2 regions of the Massilia sp. SYSU DXS3249 genome follow, and region 1 is predicted to be linked to the other one. Evidence: predicted binding sites of a transcription regulator. Region 1 holds the regulator's gene; the other holds the start of a gene.
The links. The regulator HrcA, encoded in region 1, represses chaperone genes, less so after heat shock. The targets are predictions, from matches to a motif close to TTAGCACTCNNNNNNNNNGAGTGCTAA.
Positions count from the first base shown of each region.

Region 2: a site for HrcA is predicted at 4,359-4,385, ahead of groES (co-chaperone GroES). Genes of this name have one in related genera too.

Region 1 covers NZ_JBSIPX010000019.1:19,614-29,650, forward strand. The annotation lists gene dapB (4-hydroxy-tetrahydrodipicolinate reductase) at 1-58, opposite strand, end outside; gene ACWCIA_RS19155 (outer membrane protein assembly factor BamE) at 64-684, opposite strand; gene fur (ferric iron uptake transcriptional regulator) at 764-1,198, shown strand; gene hrcA (heat-inducible transcriptional repressor HrcA) at 1,426-2,448, opposite strand; gene ACWCIA_RS19170 (HAD family hydrolase) at 2,526-3,242, opposite strand; gene ACWCIA_RS19175 (hypothetical protein) at 3,484-4,071, shown strand; gene ACWCIA_RS19180 (hypothetical protein) at 4,086-4,733, shown strand; gene ACWCIA_RS19185 (hypothetical protein) at 4,928-5,104, opposite strand; gene rsmA (16S rRNA (adenine(1518)-N(6)/adenine(1519)-N(6))-dimethyltransferase RsmA) at 5,455-6,231, opposite strand; gene pdxA (4-hydroxythreonine-4-phosphate dehydrogenase PdxA) at 6,253-7,305, opposite strand; gene ACWCIA_RS19200 (peptidylprolyl isomerase) at 7,310-8,731, opposite strand; gene ACWCIA_RS19205 (LPS-assembly protein LptD) at 8,776-10,037, opposite strand, start outside.
Region 2 covers NZ_JBSIPX010000002.1:415,897-425,933, reverse strand. The annotation lists gene ACWCIA_RS04200 (NAD(P)-dependent alcohol dehydrogenase) at 1-981, opposite strand, end outside; gene ACWCIA_RS04195 (hypothetical protein) at 1,260-1,679, opposite strand; gene ACWCIA_RS04190 (hypothetical protein) at 1,775-2,194, opposite strand; gene groL (chaperonin GroEL) at 2,294-3,940, opposite strand; gene groES (co-chaperone GroES) at 3,983-4,273, opposite strand; gene ACWCIA_RS04175 (hypothetical protein) at 4,705-4,974, shown strand; gene ACWCIA_RS04170 (cell division protein ZapA) at 4,971-5,282, shown strand; RNA gene ssrS (6S RNA) at 5,329-5,509, shown strand; gene ACWCIA_RS04160 (EVE domain-containing protein) at 5,609-6,076, shown strand; gene ACWCIA_RS04155 (hypothetical protein) at 6,098-6,433, opposite strand; gene ACWCIA_RS04150 (DUF1622 domain-containing protein) at 6,480-6,860, opposite strand; gene ACWCIA_RS04145 (metalloregulator ArsR/SmtB family transcription factor) at 6,986-7,300, shown strand; gene ACWCIA_RS04140 (hypothetical protein) at 7,297-7,689, shown strand; gene ACWCIA_RS04135 (rhodanese-like domain-containing protein) at 7,700-8,038, shown strand; gene ACWCIA_RS04130 (sulfite exporter TauE/SafE family protein) at 8,186-8,989, shown strand; gene ACWCIA_RS04125 (diguanylate cyclase domain-containing protein) at 9,105-10,037, opposite strand, start outside.

The DNA of each region.
Region 1 (10,037 bases):
TCAGCATGCGGCCCATGCGCCCGCTGGCGCCGGCAACCGCGATTTTCATGTGATTCATAGCAATTACGGGGTGGTCGTGGACGTTGCTGGCTGTGCCGCCGTGGTCGGCTCGATCGGACGGACGGGCGCGGCGGCTGCCTTCTTCGAGGTCTTGATCGGGCCGGCGATGCGCGCGATGTATTCGCGTTCGGTCGGCAGGTTGCCGCCGTCGAAGCGCTCGACCACGCCGTCCTTGAAATACACGGTGACGCGGCTGGTGGTCAGTTCGCCGTTGCCGCGCGCGAGATAGAACGGGTAGTCCCAGCGGTCGGCGTGGAACATGTCGGTCAGCAGCGGCGTACCCAGCAGGAAGCGCACCTGGTCGCGGGTCTGGCCCACTTTCAGCTGGCTCAGCATTTCCTGCGAGACGAAGTTACCCTGCTGAATGTCCGGACGGTAAGGCGAGAAGATCCAGAGGAACTTCTGCAGCTTGGTGACCTGGGTCGTTTGCGCACCCGCATTGGCCAGCGCGGCCGACTTGTCGGCATCGGCTTCCACGGCTTGCGCGGACGTGCTCACCGGCGCGGCGGGCCGGGTCTGGTTGCGCCAGGATGCGCAGCCCGACAGCAGCAGCGTGCATGCAAGGCCTGCGGCAAGCGTCGCGCGGGCATAGGAACGATGAACAACGGCATCAATGACGCGCATAAGTAACCTCAAAACGTATTAGGCGGAGCTTCCAAAACGCTATATCATAAAGCACTCCGCCCATCTACGAGTAACAAACATGAGTAACAAACCGACCGACCTGAAGGCGAGCGGCCTGAAGGCGACTTTGCCTCGCCTGAAAATCCTCGAAATTTTCCAGAACAGCGAAGTGCGCCACCTGACGGCGGAAGACGTCTATAAAATCCTGCTGGCCGAGAACATGGACGTCGGCCTGGCGACCGTCTATCGGGTGCTGACCCAGTTCGAGCAGGCCGGCCTGCTCAACCGCAACCACTTCGAAACCGGCAAGGCGATTTATGAGCTGAACGCCGGTTCGCATCACGACCACTTGGTCTGCCTCGACTGCGGCCATGTCGAAGAATTCTTCGACGAGGAAATCGAATCGCGCCAGCACAAGGTCGCCGTCGAACGCGGCTTCAAGATCGCCGAGCACGCGCTGGCGATCTACGGCAATTGCGTCAAGCCGGCTTGCCCGCATCGGGGTAATAACTGATCGGGTTACTTCGCAATGAAGAACGGCGCCGAGGGCGCCGTTTTTTGTTGCTGCATAGTTGTAGGGTGGGCACCCCGTGCCCACGCGGAACGGTGAATGGCGGTAGCGTCAGCCACGGTATTGCGTTAACGCCCGTTTAAAAACACCCCGAAGAATACAAGCGTTAACGATGCACGGCGATCCAGTCAACAATGATCACCATTCCGCGTGGGCACGGGGTGCCCACCCTACGAATGACTCAGCGCATTCGACAGCAGCTTGGCCGTGATATCCACGATCGGGATCACGCGCTCGTAGGCCATGCGGGTCGGGCCGATCACGCCGAGGGTGCCGACGATCTTGCCGTTGACCTCGTAAGGTGCGGTGACCACGCTCATTTCGTCCATCGGCACCAGTTTCGATTCGCCGCCGATAAAAATCTGCACGCCGCCGGCCTTGCTCGACACGTCGAGCAGCTGCATCAGCCCGGTCTTTTGCTCGAACATCTCGAACAGCTGGCGCAGCGAACTCATGTTCGAGGACAGGTCGGACACCGACAGCAGGTTGCGTTCGCCGGAAATGACCATGCCGTCGCCCTGCTCGGCCATCGCCTCGGTGCCGGCTTCCACGGCCGTCTGCATCAGGCCGCCGATGTCGTCGCGCAGCTGGCGCAGTTCGCTGCCCAGGCGCCGGCGCACTTCGTCGAAGGTCAGGCCGGCGTAATTCTGGTTCAGGTAATTGGCCGACTGCACCAGTTGCGCCGGGGTGTAGTCGACCTCGGTCAGCAGCAGGCGGTTCTGCACGTCGCCGCGCGGGTCGACGATCACCAATAAAATGCGGCGCTCGGACAGGCGCAGGAATTCGATCTGCTGGAACACGGATTCGCGGCGCGGGCTCTGCACCACGCCGGCGAACTGCGTCAGGGACGACAGCATCTGCGCCGCGCTGGCAATGGTCTTTTGCGGTTGCTGGCAGGCCAGGCGCATGCGCTCGGGATCGACGCCGTGCTGTCCGTCCAGGTGCTGGACCGTCAGCAGGGTGTCGACGAACAGGCGGTAGCCGCGCGGCGTGGGCACGCGGCCGGCCGAGGTGTGGGGACTGGCGACGTAGCCCATTTCCTCGAGGTCGGCCATGATGTTGCGGATCGTGGCCGGGGACAGGTCGAGGCCCGAGATCTTCGAGAGCGCGCGCGACCCGACCGGCTGGCCATCGGCGATGTAGCGCTCGACCAGGGCTTTCAGGAGGGTTTGGGCACGGGGTTCAAGTTGCATGGGGAAGAAAACGGGCAGAATGGTTCTGTACCTATTATGCACGTTCGCCCGCGCTCTGTGCGCTCAGAGCGCCGCTCTCAGGCGTGTTCGCGCTTGAGCCAGGCAAGCAAGGCATCGAAGTCCGACACGATCGCATCCGGCTCGATGCCCTCCTCCAGGTGGCGCCGGCTGGCGGTGCGGTTCATCCAGACGCCCCGCATCCCGGCGCGCTGGGCGCCCTGCACGTCGAGCACCAGGTCGTCCCCGACATACACCGCCTCGTGGGGCGCCACGCCGAGCGCGTCGAGGGCGGCATGGAAGATCGCCGGGTCCGGCTTGGCGCGCCCGAAGGCCGGCGCCGACACCGAGGCGTGGAAATGGTGGGCCAGGCCGATCGTCTGCAGGTCGGCGTTGCCGTTCGTGACCGATCCGATCAGCACCCGCCCTTTCAGGCGCAGCAGGCCCGGCAGCACGTCGTCGTAAGGAATCACGGCATTGCGCGCGGCGAAGAATTCGATCATGGCCAGCTCGACTTTGGCCGCGTCCTCGCCGGCCTGTTCGAAGGCCGCCACCAGGCCGGCACGCCGCAGCGCGCCCAGGTCGAGCTGGAACTCGGGTTTTCTCGCCAGGAGCTCCAGGCGGGCCTGGCGCAGGCTGTCGATGGTGAAGCGCTCCGCCACCCGCGGCACGTTGTTGGCAAGCCACGCGAACAGGGTCTGCTCGGCCTGCAGGATCACGGGAGCGATGGGCCACAAGGTGTCGTCGAGGTCGAACAGGACGGCTTTGGGCCAGGGGCGGCGGTGGGAGGGCGTCATCGTGAGTGCGTTGAGGGGACCACCCAAGTGGGGGCGACCCAAGCATAGCGAGGCCAGCGGCGAAATGCAAACGCGCCCGGCTAGCGGACGGCCCCTGCGTGGAGAGGCGCGTTACACCGTGATACAAAGCGCAAAGAGCCCGGGCCTTGTCAAATGCTCTAAAATGATGGGCAAACTTCTACCGTGCGGCGTGGCGCACCCGCTTGCGCGCCAGCCCCTTCCCTTTTTATTTGGAGAAATGATGATTCGTTCCCCCCTGCGTGCCGGCATCGCGCTGGCATGCGCGCTGGGCCTGTCCGCCTGCGGCGGCGGCGACGGCGATATATATGTCGGCGGCCAGGCGACCGGTGTCACCAAGGCCGGCCTGGTGCTGACGCTCAATGGCGGCTCCGACCTCGAAGTCCCCACGTCCGGCTCTTTCCTCTTCAAGGACCTCGTGGAAACGGATTCGCGCTATGACGTCAAGGTCAAGAGCGTTCCGCCGAACGTCGAAAAAATCGAAGACTGCGTGGTGACCAACGGCACCGGCCGCGCCGTCTTCAACGTCTCCAACGTGTTTGTTACCTGCACGATCCGCAAATGGGACCTGGGCGGCTCGATCGTCGGCCTGGGCAACCGGACCGGCCTCGTGCTCGTCAACGGTACCGACCGTGTCGAGATCCCGGCGAATGCCACCGAATTCAAGATGGCCAAGGTATCGGAAGAATCGCCCTACGGCGTGACCGTGCTGCCGACGCCGGGCGGACCGAACTGTACCGTGGAAAACGGCAGCCGTGAAAAAATGCCATCGAGCAATGTCACGGACATCGTCGTACGCTGCACCCCATGATTCTGGAGGCTAATTTGAAGAAATCGACCCTGGCGCTGTCGGCGCTGACCCTGGCGCTGGCCGCCGGCCTGAGCGCCTGCGGCGGCGGCACCTCGACCTACACGATCGGCGGCGTCGTCACCGGCCTGGAGTATCCGGGACTGGTGCTGTCGAACAATGGCGAAGACCTGCCGATCGCGCAAGCCGGCTACGACGAAACGACGAACACGGCGACTGGCGTCGTCACGCGCACGCCGAAAAACGTCACCTACGCCTTCAAGAACCAGGTCGACTACGGCGATCCCTACGACGTCACCATCAAGGCTTCGCCTCCGCACCAGGTCTGCGTGCAGAACGGCGGCACCACCGATACGGCAGGCCGCCTGTCCACCATCAACGCCGTCATTTCCTGCGCGCTGGTCAGCAACACGATCGGCGGCACGGTGAGCGGCCTGACGGCAGAGGGACTCAAGCTGACCAACGGCAGCGCCAGTGCCCCTTTGACCGTGGCTGCGAATGCCACCAGCTTTATCTTCCCGGAAGAGGTGGTGTACAACCAGACTTATGGCGTGACGGTAGTGGAAGAGCCTGCTGGTCTCAATTGCAGTGTCACTAACGGTGCAGGCACCATGCAAGACGATCCGGTCAACAACATTGCCGTCGTCTGCACGCCGGAAGCCTAGGGACAGATATTCGCCACACGCATGTCGACCATTCCAAAAGAAAATTAGACTTATATGTTGTGGCGCAGCATAATGCTTCTGTCTCCTCCAACTCTCCTCAGAAAAGAATTGGATTTAGCCCGCCCGCAACGGCGGGCTTTTTTTTGCCCGCGTTTTCATTCCGTTGCCGGCAGAGCGCTTCAGCCGCCTCTGGTTCAGGCCGACAGGCGCTTGGCGCTGACCTTCACCACGGCCACTTTTTCGCTGCCGACCGCCACCATCGCATCGGCGCGCACTTGCGCCTTGTAGCTCTCGGCACTCGCATAGGTGCTGACGCCCACGACCAGTGCGGCAACGACGAACAGGGCTTCCATGTGTTTGAGGATGTTCATTTCAGTACTCCCTTGGGTGAGTGTTGTGCCCTGCGCCGAGTGCGTTTGGGCTTTCGATGGGAGTACTTTAGCAACCGGGTCGGAGGGCTTCCATCGGGTTGCGACGAACTGCAAAAAGCGCGCGATGAAGCGCGCGGAGGGGCGATATACCGTGTTTACGCACGATGGTGCGGTGCGTCACGGATGAGGTAGGGGCGTTATCTATCCGTAGGGTGGACTCCCGAGTCCACGCGTATGCAATAAATGAGCAGATGCGGCGTCAATCCGATCCGGCGACGTGGAGGTTCCCTGAAACGCTGCGACACGCATAAGTACGACCGCGTGGACTCGGGAGTCCACCCTACAAACCCTTACACCGGCTTGAGGATATTCGCCAGCGCCACGTATTGTTCCAGGCTGACCGTCTCCGGGCGGCTGCCCGGATCGATGCCGGCGTCGACCAGCTGCTGTTCGGTGAACATGCCGGCCACGCAGTTGCGGATCACCTTGCGGCGCTGGGAGAAGGCCTTCTGCACCACCGCTTCCAGGGTCGGGCCGTCGGCGGCGAGCGGGCGCCGGGTCGGGACCATGCGCACGATGGCCGAGTCGACTTGCGGCGGCGGGTCGAAGGCGGTCGGCGGCACGATGAACAGCAGCGCCATGTCGTAGCGCCATTGCAGCATCACCGACAGGCGGCCATAGGCCTTGGTGCCCGGCTCGGCCACCATGCGCTCGACCACTTCCTTTTGCAGCATGAAGTGCTGGTCCTCGACCAGGTGCGCGAACTCGGCCAGGTGGAACAGCAGCGGGCTCGAGATGTTGTACGGCAGGTTGCCGACCACGCGCAGCTTTTTCCCTTCCGCTACCGGAATCGACGCGTAATCGAATTTCAGGGCGTCGCCGGAATGGATGGTGAGCTTTTCGCGCGGATAGGATTTTTCCAGGCGCGCCACCAGGTCGCGGTCGAGTTCGACCACGTGCATGTGGTCCAGTTGCTTGAGCAGCAGCGCCGTCATCGCCGCCAGGCCCGGCCCGATCTCGACCATCGTTTCGCCGCGGCGCGGCTCGATGGCGTCGATGATGCTGTTCAGGACATGGTCGTCGGTCAGGAAGTTCTGGCCGAAGCGCTTGCGTGCGACGTGTTTCATTGGTGCTTTCGTTGAATAGGTTTAGGCAGCGGCGGCGCGACTGGCCGTGACCATGTGCACGGCGGCGCGGATCGCCTCTTCCATGCTGCCGCAGTCGGCCAGGCCGAGGCCGCGCGCGGCCAGGTCGAGCGCCGTGCCGTGGTCGACCGAGGTGCGGATCAGCGGCAGGCCGAGCGTGACGTTGATGCCGCGCCCGAAGGTCGCGTGCTTGAGCACGGGCAGCCCCTGGTCGTGGTACATCGCCAGCACGCAGTCCGCGTCCTGCAGGTATTTCGGCTGGAACAGGGTGTCGGCCGGATAAGGCCCGCGGGCGTCGATGCCGCGTGCGCGGGCGCTTGCCAGCGCCGGCTCGATGACCTCGATCTCCTCGCGTCCGAGGTAGCCATTCTCTCCCGCATGCGGGTTCAGGCCGGTCACCAGGATGCGCGGCGCGGCGATGCCGAATTTGGAACGCAGGTCGGCGTGCAGGATGTCGAGCACCTGCGCCAGGCCGTCCATCGTGATCGCGGCCGGCACGTCCTTCAGCGGCAGGTGGGTGGTTGCCAGCGCCACCCGCAGATAGGCTTGATCGTTGGCCGGCTGGCCCGCCAGCATCATCACGACGCGAGGCGTGCCGGTCTTCTCGGCCAGGTATTCGGTATGGCCGGAAAACGCGATGCCGGCGTCGTTGATCGTGCTTTTTTGCAGGGGCGCGGTGACGATGGCGTCGAACCAGCCTGCGCCCACGCCCTCGATCGCCAGGTCGAGCGTGGCCAGCACGGCGCGGCCGTTCTGGGCGTCGAGCCGGCCGGGCACCACGTGGGCGGCGAGCGGCACGTCGATCACGGCCAGGCGCTCGCGGCCGAAGTGCGGCAGGCCGCCGTTCCTCAGCGCCTGGGTCGACAGGGCCGACAGGCGGATGGCAGGGTCGATCAGGCTGGCAGTCAGCGCCAGGAAGGCGGCGTCGCCGACCAGCACGCAGTTGGCGGCCTCGCGCAGGGCCCAGGCCGCGCGGATGGCGATTTCGGGGCCGATGCCGGCAGGCTCGCCGACCGTCAGCGCCAGTGTCGGACGTGCGCCGAGCGGTGCCGCCACGGGATTACCCTTCCTCGCGGAACTCGACGTAGGCACGGTCGCGCACCTGGCGCGCCCAGTCCTCGAAGGCTTCGCCGAGCTTGCGCTCGCGGATCACCTGGCGCGCCTGCAGGCGCTCGCGGTCCTTCGACACGTCCTGGCGCTTGCGTTCCAGGACCTGGATCAGGTGGAAGCCGAAAGGCGTCTCGACCACGTCCGACACCTGGCCCGGCTGCAGGGCATCCATCGCGGCCGTGAATTCCGGCACGACGTCTTCCGGCTCCAGCCAGCCGAGGTCGCCGCCCTTGGCGGCCGAGCCGTCGACGCTGTTCTGGCGCGCCATGTCTTCGAAGGTGGCCGCCTTGCTGTCGATCCTGGCCTTGATCTCGGCCAGCTTGCGCTTGGCTTCCGCAGCCGGCAGGGTCGGCGTGGCCTTGAGCAGGATGTGGCGCGCGCGGGTCTGCTGCACCACCGCCTCGGTGGATTCCGTCTTGGCCAGGCTGCGCTTGTCGGCCATCTTGAGGATGTAGAAGCCGGTATTGGTCTTGATGACAGGGGTGACCTGCCCTGGGCTCAGCTTGCGCAGTTCGTTCGCGAACAGCGGCGGCAGGCGGTCCGCATCGCGCCAGCCGATGGCGCCGCCCTTCAGGGCGTCGGGCGCGTCGGAATAGGTGGTGGCCATCTTGGCGAAGTCGGCGCCGGTGCGCAGCTGGCGCATCACTTCCTCGGCGCGCGCGCGGCGTGCGGCGATCTGCTCGGGCGTGGCATTGGCCGGGATGCCGACGAAGATCTGCGACAGGTCCATCTCGACCTTCTCGGCGGCGGCGGCCTTCTCGGCGGCGAGGTAGGTGTCGACCTCGGCATCGGAGACCTGGATCTTGCTGTCGACCTCGTGCTCGCGCAGGCGCTGCATCATGATCTCGTTGCGGATCTCTTCGCGGAACTGGGCGAAGGTCATGCCTTCCTTTTCCATCTGGTTGCGCATGTCCTGGACCGACATCTTCTGGCCCTCGGCGATGCGGGCGATGGCGGCGTCGAGCTGGCGGTCGTCGACGCGCACGCCCATCTCGCGCGCGAGCTGCAGCTGGGCGCGCTCGACGATCATAGCTTCCAGCACCTGGCGCTCGAGGTCGGCCTGGGACGGCAGCTGGGCGTTCTGGGCGCGCAGGCGGGCCACGATCTGGCCGACGCGGTTGCGCAGTTCGTTGGTCGTGATGACTTCGTCGTTGACGACCACCTTGATGGAATCGATGACGTTGGCGCTGCTCGACGCCGGCGGCAGGAAACCGCTTCCGGGGGCAGCGGCTTGCGCCGGTGCCGACGCAGGCTTGGCGGCGGGTTGCGCTGCGGCGGCGGCAGGCGCCGTCTGTCCAATGGCGGCATTCGCCGTGAGCGCGCACAGCAGCGCCGCTGCGAGCTTAAGGTGATGCAAACGGGTAGTACGCATAATCTGGGGGGCACTCATTCAGGTCAAAAATCATCCATGTCCGGTCAAGGACGGCCGACGTTGCTGTTCAACCGCGTATAGCCGGGAATACTCTTGTAAAACGAATCCAGCGGGTTGCCAAGGCCCAGGCGCGACAGGCCGTTGAGCTCGAGCTGGAAGAAAATCGGCGTCGAGGTCGTCTGGGCGGTCGTGACGAAGCGCTGCGCGCCCATCCGGAACACCCAGCAGTCGGCCTTGTACTCGAGCCCGACCAGGCTCTCGAGCACCTTGTGGTCGCGCAGCGAATAGCTGACGCGGCCGACGCCGTACCAGCGTTTCGTCAGCGGCCACTGGCCCGACACGTCGGCATTGCGGAAACTGTCGCGCACATAGCGATACTCCGCGTTGAGCACTTTCATCGGTCCCGGAGTCCAGCGCACGCCATGGCTCTGGGCGTACACGCTTTCGCCGGTCGCGTCATATTGTACGCTGCTGTCGAAGTTCCAGTTATCGATAATGCGGCCCGATGCCGCCAGCAGCAGGTCGGAACGGCCGCGGCCGTCCTGGACGCGGCCGACGCGCGGCTCGTCCAGGTAGAAGCGCTGGCCGACCACCATGCGCAGGCGCTCGGCGCCGTCCTGCTCGATGTAGCGCGACACGACGGCCGCAGTCAGCTGGTTGGCGTCGGAAATGCGGTCGGGCCCGACGAAGCGGTTCTCGCTGAACAGCTGGGCATAGCTGAAGCCGGTCTCGAAGGTATCGAAGATCGGGAACTGGTCCTGGTTCTTGTAGGGCGTGCGCACGTAGAACAGGCGCGGCTCGAGGGTTTGCGTGACGGCCTTGCCGAACAGCGAGGCATCGCGCTCGAACACCATGCCGCTGTCGACCGAGAAGATCGGCAGCGTGCGCGACAGGCTGGTCGGCCCGCGCGCATTGGTGTCCATCGAATACTTCGTCGAGTGCAGCATCAGCTTCGGGGTGACGTAGTAGCCCGGGCGGATGAACGGATAGCTGACCTGGCCGACGGCGACCAGGCGGTTGCCGTTGTCGAAAGTCGGGTGGTCGAAACGGGTGGCGTCGGCGTCGAAGGCCCAGTCGAAACCCTTCACGTCGTAGCGGCCGGCATGGAACAGTACCTGCGGCAGGCGCGCATAGGGCTTCGGGATCGCCAGCGCCGGATTGGCCACCGCCGCCGGTTCCTGCAGGATCTGGTAGCCCTGGGCGCGCGCCATCAGGTTCCAGTACGGCGTGGCGTAACTCGTGTACAGCTCGCGGATCAGCTGGCGCTCGGCGCTGATCGACACCGTGCGCGAGAAGTCGCTCATGT
Region 2 (10,037 bases), on a different contig from region 1:
CTCGATCTCCGGCCCGATGCCGTGCTCTGCGCAGAAATCCAGCACTTCCTGGGTTTCAGCTAGGTTGCCGATCAGCGAACCGGCCACCGAACGGCGCTTCATGGCCAGCTGCATGTTGTCCGTCGGCGCAAGCGGCTCGAGCGCGCCGACCACGCACAGCACGCGGTCGCGCTTGAGCAGTTCGACGAAGGGATTCAGGTCGTGCTTTTCCGGCACCGTCGAGAGGATGAAGTCGAAGCTCATCGCCAGCTCCTCAAGGGCCTTCTTGTCCTTTTCCAGCACGGCCTTGAAGCCCAGCTTTTCCGCCTCCTCGATTTTCTCCTTGGTCGTTGTGAACAGCGTCACCTCGGCGCCCATCGCCCTGGCCAGCTTGGCCGCCATGTGGCCCAGACCGCCCATGCCGATCACGCCGACCTTGTCGCCGGCCTTGACGCCCCAGCGTTTCATCGGCGAATACGTGGTGACGCCGGCGCACAGGATAGGCGCCGCCACTTCCGGGCGCAGCTTCGCCGGAATCTTCAGCACGAAGTCTTCCTTCACCACCAGCAGGTTGGAATAGCCGCCGAAGGTGTTGTCGCGGCCGTAGATGTTTTCGCCGGCCTTCGATTTCGGCAGCAGGGGGCCGTTGTAGGTGGCCAGCCAGCTGTTCGGGCTCCCGCAGTAGTTCTGGTCGCCGCATTGGCACGCTTCGCACTGGCCGCAGCTGTCGATCATGCAGCCGACGCCGACCAGATCGCCCACGGAATGGCGCGTGACCGCCGATCCGGCTTTGGTGACGCGGCCGACGATCTCGTGGCCGGGCACGCAGGGATAGACGGTGTTCGACCACTCGTTCTTCACCTGGTGGATGTCCGAGTGGCAGACGCCGCAGTACAGCACCTCGATTTCGACTTCGTGCGCCCCCGCTTCCTCGCGCTCGAATACGTGGGGTTTCAGGCGGCTGAAGGAGTGCTTCGCCGCATAGCCGGTGACCTTGATCATGTTCGCTCCTCTGGAAATGGAGCGGGGACGATAGGCCTGGTGCGCGGCCGCGTCTGTTAAGTCGCGCGCCCACGGCGCGATCGGAGCGCTGCTGCAAGGTGTGCGGGCCGAATCGTGAAGGCGGGGTGCTAGACTTGGGGCGTGCCCAACCTGGAAAGAACCGATGCGCTTTACCAGGTCCGGTGCGGGGGAGGGCAGGCGGTAGCCAGCGCGGCGTATTTAAAGGAGGAGCTGGCCCGGTTCAGGGCGCGGGCGGGCAAGTAGGTCGTACCCGGCGTTCAGTCCTCCGCCTGCAAACCATTGTCCTCGCACCAGCGGCGCAGCGCGGTCCGGGTGGCATCCTCGCGAAAGCGTTCCCAGGCTTCCCCCGCGCCACGCTCTTCCAGCAGGCACGCAAAGCCCTCGATGTCCCGGTCGCTGAACAGGCCGCGCACCAGGGACTGGTCCTCGGGCAGGTGGGTAGCGGCAAAGCGCAGCACGAGCTCGTCGCCGATGCCGAGCGTGCCGGCGGGCGGCACAGTCACGTAGCGCGCGTCCTCGCCGGAGGCCGAGGGCATCGGCGCCTCCTCGTCCATGTACTCGTCGTTCAGGAGGTGGATCATGCCGGTGTCGCGCGCCACCATGGCCGTGACCGCGCCGCCGCCATCCTCGACCCTCATGGCCGCCTGTTCGAGTTCATCCAGGTTGACTGTTGACATGGCTGCTCCTGTGCGGGAAGTCGAGGCAGACAGTATGCGGCGCTTGCGCGCGACCCCTGCGCACGGTTGGACGCGGCAGGGCAGGCAGGCAGGCTTCAGCCCAGCTGCAAGCCATGCTCCGCGCACCATCCGGCCAGCACCGCGCGCGTCTGCGCCTCGCGGAAATCGTGCCAGCGGTCGGTCAGGCCGCGTTCCCCGACCAGCTCGCTGAAATGGCGGTAGGCGTCCGGGCGCCTGAACATCTGGCGCACCCGGTCGGCATCCTTTTCCATGGCGGCGTCGGCGAAATCGAACACCAGTTCGAGTCCGAGGTTCAGCGTGCGCATGTGCGGAACCGGGACGTAGCGTGGCGAGCTGTCGATATCGTCCGGCAGCGGGGCCGATTCCCCGGCGAACAGCTCCGAGCGGATATGCACCTGGCCCGTATCGAGGGACACCCAGGCTTTATCCGGGGTTCCCGATTCGGACACGATCAACACGGCGTCTTCGAGGTCGTCTGCGTCTACTGTAGGCATTGCATTCTCCAAAAGTAAAAAAGCCTGCAAGGCGAACCTTGCAGGCTTGATTTTGCACAGGGTGCCGGCGAACCGGCGCTCCCCTGGGCGGACCGGCAATTACATCATGCCGTCCATACCGCCCATGCCGCCCATGCCACCCATACCGCCCATGCCGCCGGCTGGCTTGTCTTCAGCCAGTTCCGACACCATGCAGTCGGTGGTCAGCATCAGGCCGGCGATCGACGCTGCGTTCTGCAGGGCCGAACGGGTGACCTTGGCTGGGTCCAGCACGCCCATTTCGACCATGTCGCCATAGGTGCCGTTGGCGGCGTTGTAGCCGTAGTTGCCCTGGCCGGCCAGGACGCCTGCGACGACGACCGATGCTTCTTCGCCGGCGTTCTGGACGATCATGCGCAGCGGCTCTTCCATGGCGCGCAGGACGATCTTGATGCCGGCTTCCTGGTCAGGATTGTCGCCTTGCACTTGCAGGTTGGCGCGGGCACGCAGCAGGGCGACGCCGCCGCCTGGCACGATGCCTTCTTCAACGGCTGCGCGGGTAGCGTGCAGCGCGTCTTCCACGCGGGCTTTCTTTTCCTTCATTTCGACTTCGGTGGCAGCGCCGACCTTGATCACGGCAACGCCGCCGGCCAGTTTGGCCACGCGCTCTTGCAGCTTCTCGCGGTCGTAGTCCGAGGTCGCTTCTTCGATCTGGATGCGCACTTGCTTGACGCGTGCTTCGATCGATTCCGCGGCGCCGGCGCCGTCGATGATGATGGTGTTTTCCTTGCCGACTTCGACGCGCTTGGCCTGGCCCAGTTCAGCCAGGGTGACCTTTTCCAGGGTCAGGCCGACTTCTTCGGCGATCACCTGGCCGCCGGTCAGGACAGCGATGTCTTCCAGCATGGCCTTGCGACGGTCGCCGAAGCCTGGGGCTTTCACAGCAACGGTCTTCAGGATGCCGCGGATGTTGTTGACGACCAGGGTCGCCAGCGCTTCGCCTTCGATGTCTTCGGCGATGATCACCAGCGGACGGCCGGCCTTGGCAACCTGCTCCAGCACCGGCAGCAGGTCACGGATGTTCGAGATCTTCTTGTCGCACAGCAGGACGAACGGATTGTCGTGGATGGCGACTTGCTTGTCCGGGTTGTTGATGAAGTAAGGCGACAGGTAGCCGCGGTCGAACTGCATGCCTTCGACGATGTCGAGTTCGTCGTTCAGCGACTTGCCGTCTTCGACGGTGATGACGCCTTCCTTGCCGACCTTTTCCATCGCTTCAGCGATGCGCTCGCCGATCGAGTAGTCCGAGTTCGCGGAGATGGCGCCGACTTGCGCGATTTCCTTCGAGGTGGTGCATGGCTTGGCGATCTTGGCCAGCTCTTCGACGGTGGCTGCAACAGCCTTGTCGATGCCGCGCTTCAGGTCCATCGGGTTCATGCCGGCGGCAACGAACTTCATGCCTTCGCGCACGATGGCTTGTGCCAGCACGGTCGCGGTGGTGGTGCCGTCGCCGGCGTTGTCGCTGGTTTTAGAGGCGACTTCCTTGACCATCTGCGCGCCCATGTTCATGAGCTTGTCTTTGAGTTCGATCTCTTTCGCGACCGAGACGCCGTCCTTGGTGACGGTCGGGGCGCCGAACGAGCGGTCCAGCACGACGTTGCGGCCTTTCGGGCCCAGGGTGACCTTGACTGCGTTGGCGAGGATGTTGACGCCTTCAACCATCTTGGCGCGCGCTGCGTCGCCGAAAATTACTTCTTTAGCTGCCATTTTGTATTTCTCCGTTTATTCGGTAGATGTTCTGGGGGAGGATTACTTGACCAGCACGGCCATGATGTCTTCTTCGCGCATCACCAGCAGTTCCTGGCCGTCGACCTTGACGGTCTGGCCCGAATACTTGCCGAACAGGACGCGGTCGCCAACCTGGACTTCCAGTGCACGCAGCTGACCGTTGTCCTGGACTTTGCCATTGCCGACGGCGAGGATCTCGCCCTGGTCCGGCTTCTCGGCGGCTGCATCAGGGATGATCAGGCCGGAGGCAGTCTTGGTTTCCTGGTCGAGACGCTTCACGATAACGCGATCGTGCAGAGGGCGAAGGTTCATGCAAAACTCCTTATTCAGTGGTTTGGACTAGCTTTTGTTTGCGTTGTGGCCACATCGCGACGTGCGCTGCGGCTTGAAAGAGTTGTTAGCACTCTCTACTAACGAGTGCTAATTATAGGGACGACATCTGCCTATTTCAAGACGCCATGTTGCTTATTTAACTGTTGCCGTTTGCGTCAGCTCAAGCGCGACTGGCTTGCCGAGTGACCATGGCGCAGGCACAAAGCGGAGAGACTAGCACCGAAGGGAGAAGGCTTGACGCACCGTTGGCTGGGAATTGATCGCGATCAAAATGTTTGACGAAATCTTCAGAGGGATGCAAATTGCATAAGGAAGATGCGTGTGTCCGGGCAAGCTCACGCGAGCCGAGGGCCTGCTGCATCGTACGCTATCATGTTGACTGTCCAACCAGAACGGACCTATAGTTACGAATGATTTCCGAATTCCAAGACCTATCCGACAAAATCGAGCAGCTTGCAGCGCTGGTCGGGACGCTGCGCAACGAGAATGCGCAGTTGCTTCAGACTAACGTGCTGCTCAACGAAGTGAACACGGCGCTCGTCGAGCGCCTGGTCGAGGCCCAGAACCGCATCGAGGCGGTCATCGCGCAATTGCCCGCGCCTGAGAGCGATGAGGCCGGCGATGCCGAAGCCGATGGCGCAGAAGACGACGAACCCATGCACACCGAGGCCGCCCGATGATCTACCTTGACGTCACGATCATGGGCCAGCCCTACCGCCTGGCCTGCAAGGAAGGCGAGCAGGCCACGCTGCGCGACGCCGTGCGCTACCTCGACGGCAAGATGATCGCGCTGCGCGACTCCGGCAAGGTGAAGGGCAACGACCGCATCGCCGTCATGGCCGCGCTCAGCGTCGCTGCGGAATTCCTGTCGGTCAAGTCGCCGCAAGGTCCGCTGTCGGACATGACGATGCTGGAAGTCAAGCAAAAAATCGAGGCGATGCACACCGTGCTCGACGCTGCCCTCGCACCGCAACAAAATCCGTCCTGACCGGTCAAATTCGTTTGACATGCCGGTTCAAGCGAGTAAACTGCGAGGCACCCTGCGGTGTTCGAGATTGCCATATATTCCTTGAACCATTTACATGCATAGGTTGCGGGATATGTTCGGTGGGCGTGAGCGTCGCTAGTTCGACGAACCCGAAATTGAATTGACTGTGACCACCTTGAGCCATCAGGTTCGGGATGCCGGCAAAAAACGGCACAGGCGGGGCTCTATTCCACAAAAGCGGTTGCGGCCATCGGCACGCAGCCGTTTTTTTATGCGCGCACGCTTTTCGGCGGTGCCCGCGGTTTTTAAACATTGGAGCAGGATCGATGCCTTACTGGTTGATGAAATCCGAGCCGGATGAAGTCAGTTTCGACGACGTTCGCGCCGCGCCCGGGCAGACCGTGGCCTGGTTCGGCGTGCGCAATTATCAGGCGCGTAATTTCATGCGCGATGCAATGCAGGTCGGCGACGGCATCCTGTTTTATCACTCCAGTTGCGCCGTTCCCGGTGTCGCCGGCATTGCGGAAGTGGCCAGCACGCCGTATCCGGACGCCACCCAGTTCGATAGCGCCGGCAAATACTTCGACCCGAAAGCGACGCGCGAACAACCGCGCTGGATTTCCGTGGACGTGCGCGCAAAAGAGCAGGGCCGCTATTTGCCGCTGGCGGAAATGCGCACGGTTCCCGAACTCGAAGACATGGTATTGCTCCAGAAAGGCAGCCGACTTTCCATTTCGCCCGTCACGCCGGGACAATGGAAGCGCATTCTCCAGCTGCTGCGCGATCCGGGCTGAATCGCCCGCACCATCTCCTCGTCAGCGCTGGGCCGGCGCCTGCCTGATCAGGCCCTCGAGCCGCGCGGTCGGCGCCGGCGTCATTTTTTCGGCGGACGAGCGCAGGCAGGCGACGACTTCCGCGCGCACGGCCTCGCGCTCGGCCACGTTGCAGATCAGCGCGAGCTCGACCAGGAAAGCGCGTTCCGGTTCCGGCATGCTCTCGATGGCGGGCCAGACGACGGCGAGCCGGTCGAGCGTCTTGTCCGCATGCGTCTTGAGCATGTAGCGGGCGCCGAAGAAGCCGAAGATCGCCAGCACGACGATCGGAACGATCAGGAAGAGCAGGCTGGGGGATTTGGGTGTGGATGTGGACATGGCCTGCATGATACCGGACGCGGCGCGGAGAAGCGGGTCCGCACCCTCATTCGGCGGCCGGGCGGCCCCTGGCCTTGCCCGCCTTGGCCGTGTCGCTTTCCGCCTGCAGCTCCTTGTTGAGGAAGTAGTTCAGGGCGGTCCGGATCACGGCGATGGCCGCCAGCTTGCCGATCCGGTCCCAGGTCGGCGCGACCGAAGTCGACAGGATGTCGGCGGCCAGCTGCAGTTCGAGGGCCAGCGTCAGGTGCCGCGCGAACGACAGCCTGATCGGGATGAAGCTGCCGCCCCGGTCGAACAGCATGTGGCGCAGCAGCGCGACGATGACTACCACGACGCCGGCGGCAATGACGAGCGCACCCAGCGCTTCGACGAGCAGCCTAAGCCATTCCACGGACGAGCGCACGCTTTCTTCGACCTGTTCGAACAAGAACGCCTCCTGTATTCGTACCCGGTTCCAGACTAGCACGACAGCGGAGATGGCCGTCGCAGCCATCGGCGGCGACCGCGCCGAAATCGCTTGCAATAGTTAGATGATTAGCTAATAATCGTTTCATGAGCACCGTATTCAAAGCCTTGTCCGATCCGACCCGCCGTAAAGTCCTGCAGCTGCTGCAAGCCGGACCCATCGGCGCGGGAGAACTCGCGGAGATGTTCGACGTCTCCAAGCCCACCATGTCGGCCCATTTCGCCGTGCTGGTGGGCGCCGGGCTGATCGAGGCCGAGAAGCAGGGGCGCAACGTTACTTACCGCCTGAAATTGTCGGTGCTGGAAGAAGCGTTGCTGGGTTTTGCGCAGGCGTTTGGTTTGCAGGTCACGCGGCCGGAAGACGGCCATTCCGAAGTCGAATCGAAACAGGAGAAACCATGAAGGCTCACCCACTGGGGCGCGCGCTTGCCGGCGCCGCGTTCATCCTCGCCGCCTCCGCCGTCCTGCGCTGGGCCACGCCCGGCTACCTGGACGAGGAGACGGGGCAGCGCCTGACCGGGGTGCTGCTGGGCTTTGTCGTCGTGGTGTATGCGAACGCCATCCCGAAATCCCTGGTCGCGCTGGCGCGGCTGCGCTGCTCGCCGGCGCAGGAGCAGGCGGCGCGCCGCTTTGCCGGCTGGAGCCTGGTGCTGGGCGGCCTCGGCTACATGGCGGCGGCCCTGGCCGCGCCGCTGGAGACGATGCACCTGGTGGGCGGCGCCATCCTGGCCGTGGCGCTGGCGGCGGCGGTCCTGCGCTGCATGCGCAGCGGCGGCGCCGTACAAGGTTAAGGAGCGGGCCATGTTCGCAATGCTGATGGGCCTGAAGGGAATCGCGCCGCGCGAGCTGCACGAACGCATGGGGCAGGGTGGCATCACCGTGCTCGACATGAACGCGCGCCATGCCTGGCTGCAGGCGCGCGTGCCGGGCGCGCTCAACCTGGCGCCGGATTTCGACGCGGCGCTGCTGCCGGCCGAACGCGCCACGCCGCTCGTGTTCTACTGCTCGAACCCGCTGTGCAGGAAGGCGCCGAATGCGGCGCGCCGCGCCGAAAAGCTGGGCTATACGGATGTGCGCGTGATGTCGGCCGGGATCAGCGGCTGGCTCGGGGCGCGCCTGCCGGTCGAGAGCGGTGCCTGACGAGCCAGCGGCACGCGCTGCGCGCTTCGACTTTTCACCGGCCATCGACTAGACTCTGTTCCTCATCCGTTTCGAGGTAAGCGCTTTGTCGATGGCATCCTGTCCCCTGTCCAGCACGTCCGTCCACCTCTTCGCCAGGGAGGGCGCATGGACCCCTTGCTGATCCTGGCCCTGCTGGCCATGGGCGCCTTTGGCGGTTTCGCCGCCGGGCTGCTCGGCATCGGCGGCGGCATGGTGCTGGTGCCTTTCATTACCATGATTTTCACGGCGCGCGGCGTGCCGGACGCGCTGGTGGTGCACATGGCGATCGCGACCTCGCTCGCCACCATCATGTTCACCTCGCTGTCCTCGGTGCGCGCCCACCACAAGCATGGGGCGGTGCTCTGGCATGTCGTAAAACTGCTGGCGCCGGGAATCGTGGTCGGCTCCATGATCGGGCCGTGGATCGGCAAGCAGATGAATTCCTCGGCGCTGGCTTTCTTCTTCGGCATCTTCGTCGCCTTCTCCGCTACGCAAATGCTGGTCAACAAGAAGCCGGCGGCGGCGCGCGACTTGCCGGGCACGCCGGGCATGTTCGCCACGGGCGGCCTGATCGGCATCCTGTCCGGGCTGGTGGGGGCGGGCGGCGGCTTCATCTCCGTTCCCTTCATGACCTGGTGTAACGTGCGCATCCACAATGCGGTGGCCACCAGCGCCGCGCTCGGGTTCCCGATCGCGCTGGCCGGCACCCTGGCCAACATCTTCTATGGCTGGGGCGAGCCGGGACTGCCGGAGTATTCGCTCGGCTTCATCTACGTGCCGGCCCTGTTGATCATCGTGGCGGCCAGCATGACCATGGCGCCGCTGGGGGCGCGCACCGCGCACCGGATGGAGGTGCGCCAGCTGCAGAAGGTGTTTGCGGTGATCCTGTATGCGCTGGCCGCCTACATGTTCTGGAAGGCGGCGCAGTAAGAGCGCCTAACAAAACCGCCATGGCTGCGTTGCAGCGTCTCGCCGTACACGCGTACTGTCTTCGACGCCGCGCCTTGCCCTGACGGTTTTGTTAGGCGCTCTTAAGGCAGGCGCGTCAGCCCGCCGCCGCCAGCACGGCCGCGCCGTCGGCGGCCAGCGTGGACAGCGCGAAGCAGCGCCGGCCCGCGCTTTTTGCGGCATACAAGGCCTTGTCCGCTTCGCTGCCGAGGACCGAGGCATCGACCGGGAAGCTGTCCGTGTAGGCGACGCCGATGCTGGTCGTGACCATCCGTTCGCCCGCTTCCAGCACGAAGGGATGCTCGAAGGCCTTCAGGATCTTGCTGGCGACCAGCGTGGCCTCGTCGGGCGACTTCAGGCCTTCGAGGATGACGGTGAACTCGTCGCCCGCCAGGCGGCAGGCCGTGTCGGTCATGCGCACCGCGCCCTTGATGCGCCGGGCGAATTCGTGCAGGACCGCGTCGCCCGCGGCATGGCCGAGGGTATCGTTGACCTGCTTGAAATGGTCGACGTCGAGGAACATCAGGGCGATGCCCTGGGCATTGCGCTGGGCGCGCTGCAGCGCCACTTCCAGCCGTTCCTGGTAGGCGCGGCGGTTCGGCAGGCCGGTCAGGGCGTCGACGCGCGCCAGCTTGTCGAGCTCCTCGGCATGCAGCCGGGCGGCGGACACGTCGGTGCCGAGCACGTAGACGCCGTTGAAGACGCCGAAGTGGATGTCGGGGATGCGCGTGATCTCGACCGTGCGCAGCCCGTCCCGCAGCGGCAGCGACCTTTCGAAACGCACCGTCTCGCCGGCCCGGTTGCGCTCCTGCAGCGACTGGTGCTGCTCGGCATAGAAGACGTCGCCCATGACTTCCCTGACGGTGCGGCCCAGGATGTCCTGCGGCGCCAGCCCGAACCATTCCTGGTAGGTGGCGTTCGCGAACGTGTAGCGCTCGCCGGCGTCGATGTAGCCGATCAGCACCGGCAGGTTGTTCGTGATCGTGCGCAGGCTGCGTTCGCTCGCTTCCAGGCGGCGTGCCGACTCCTT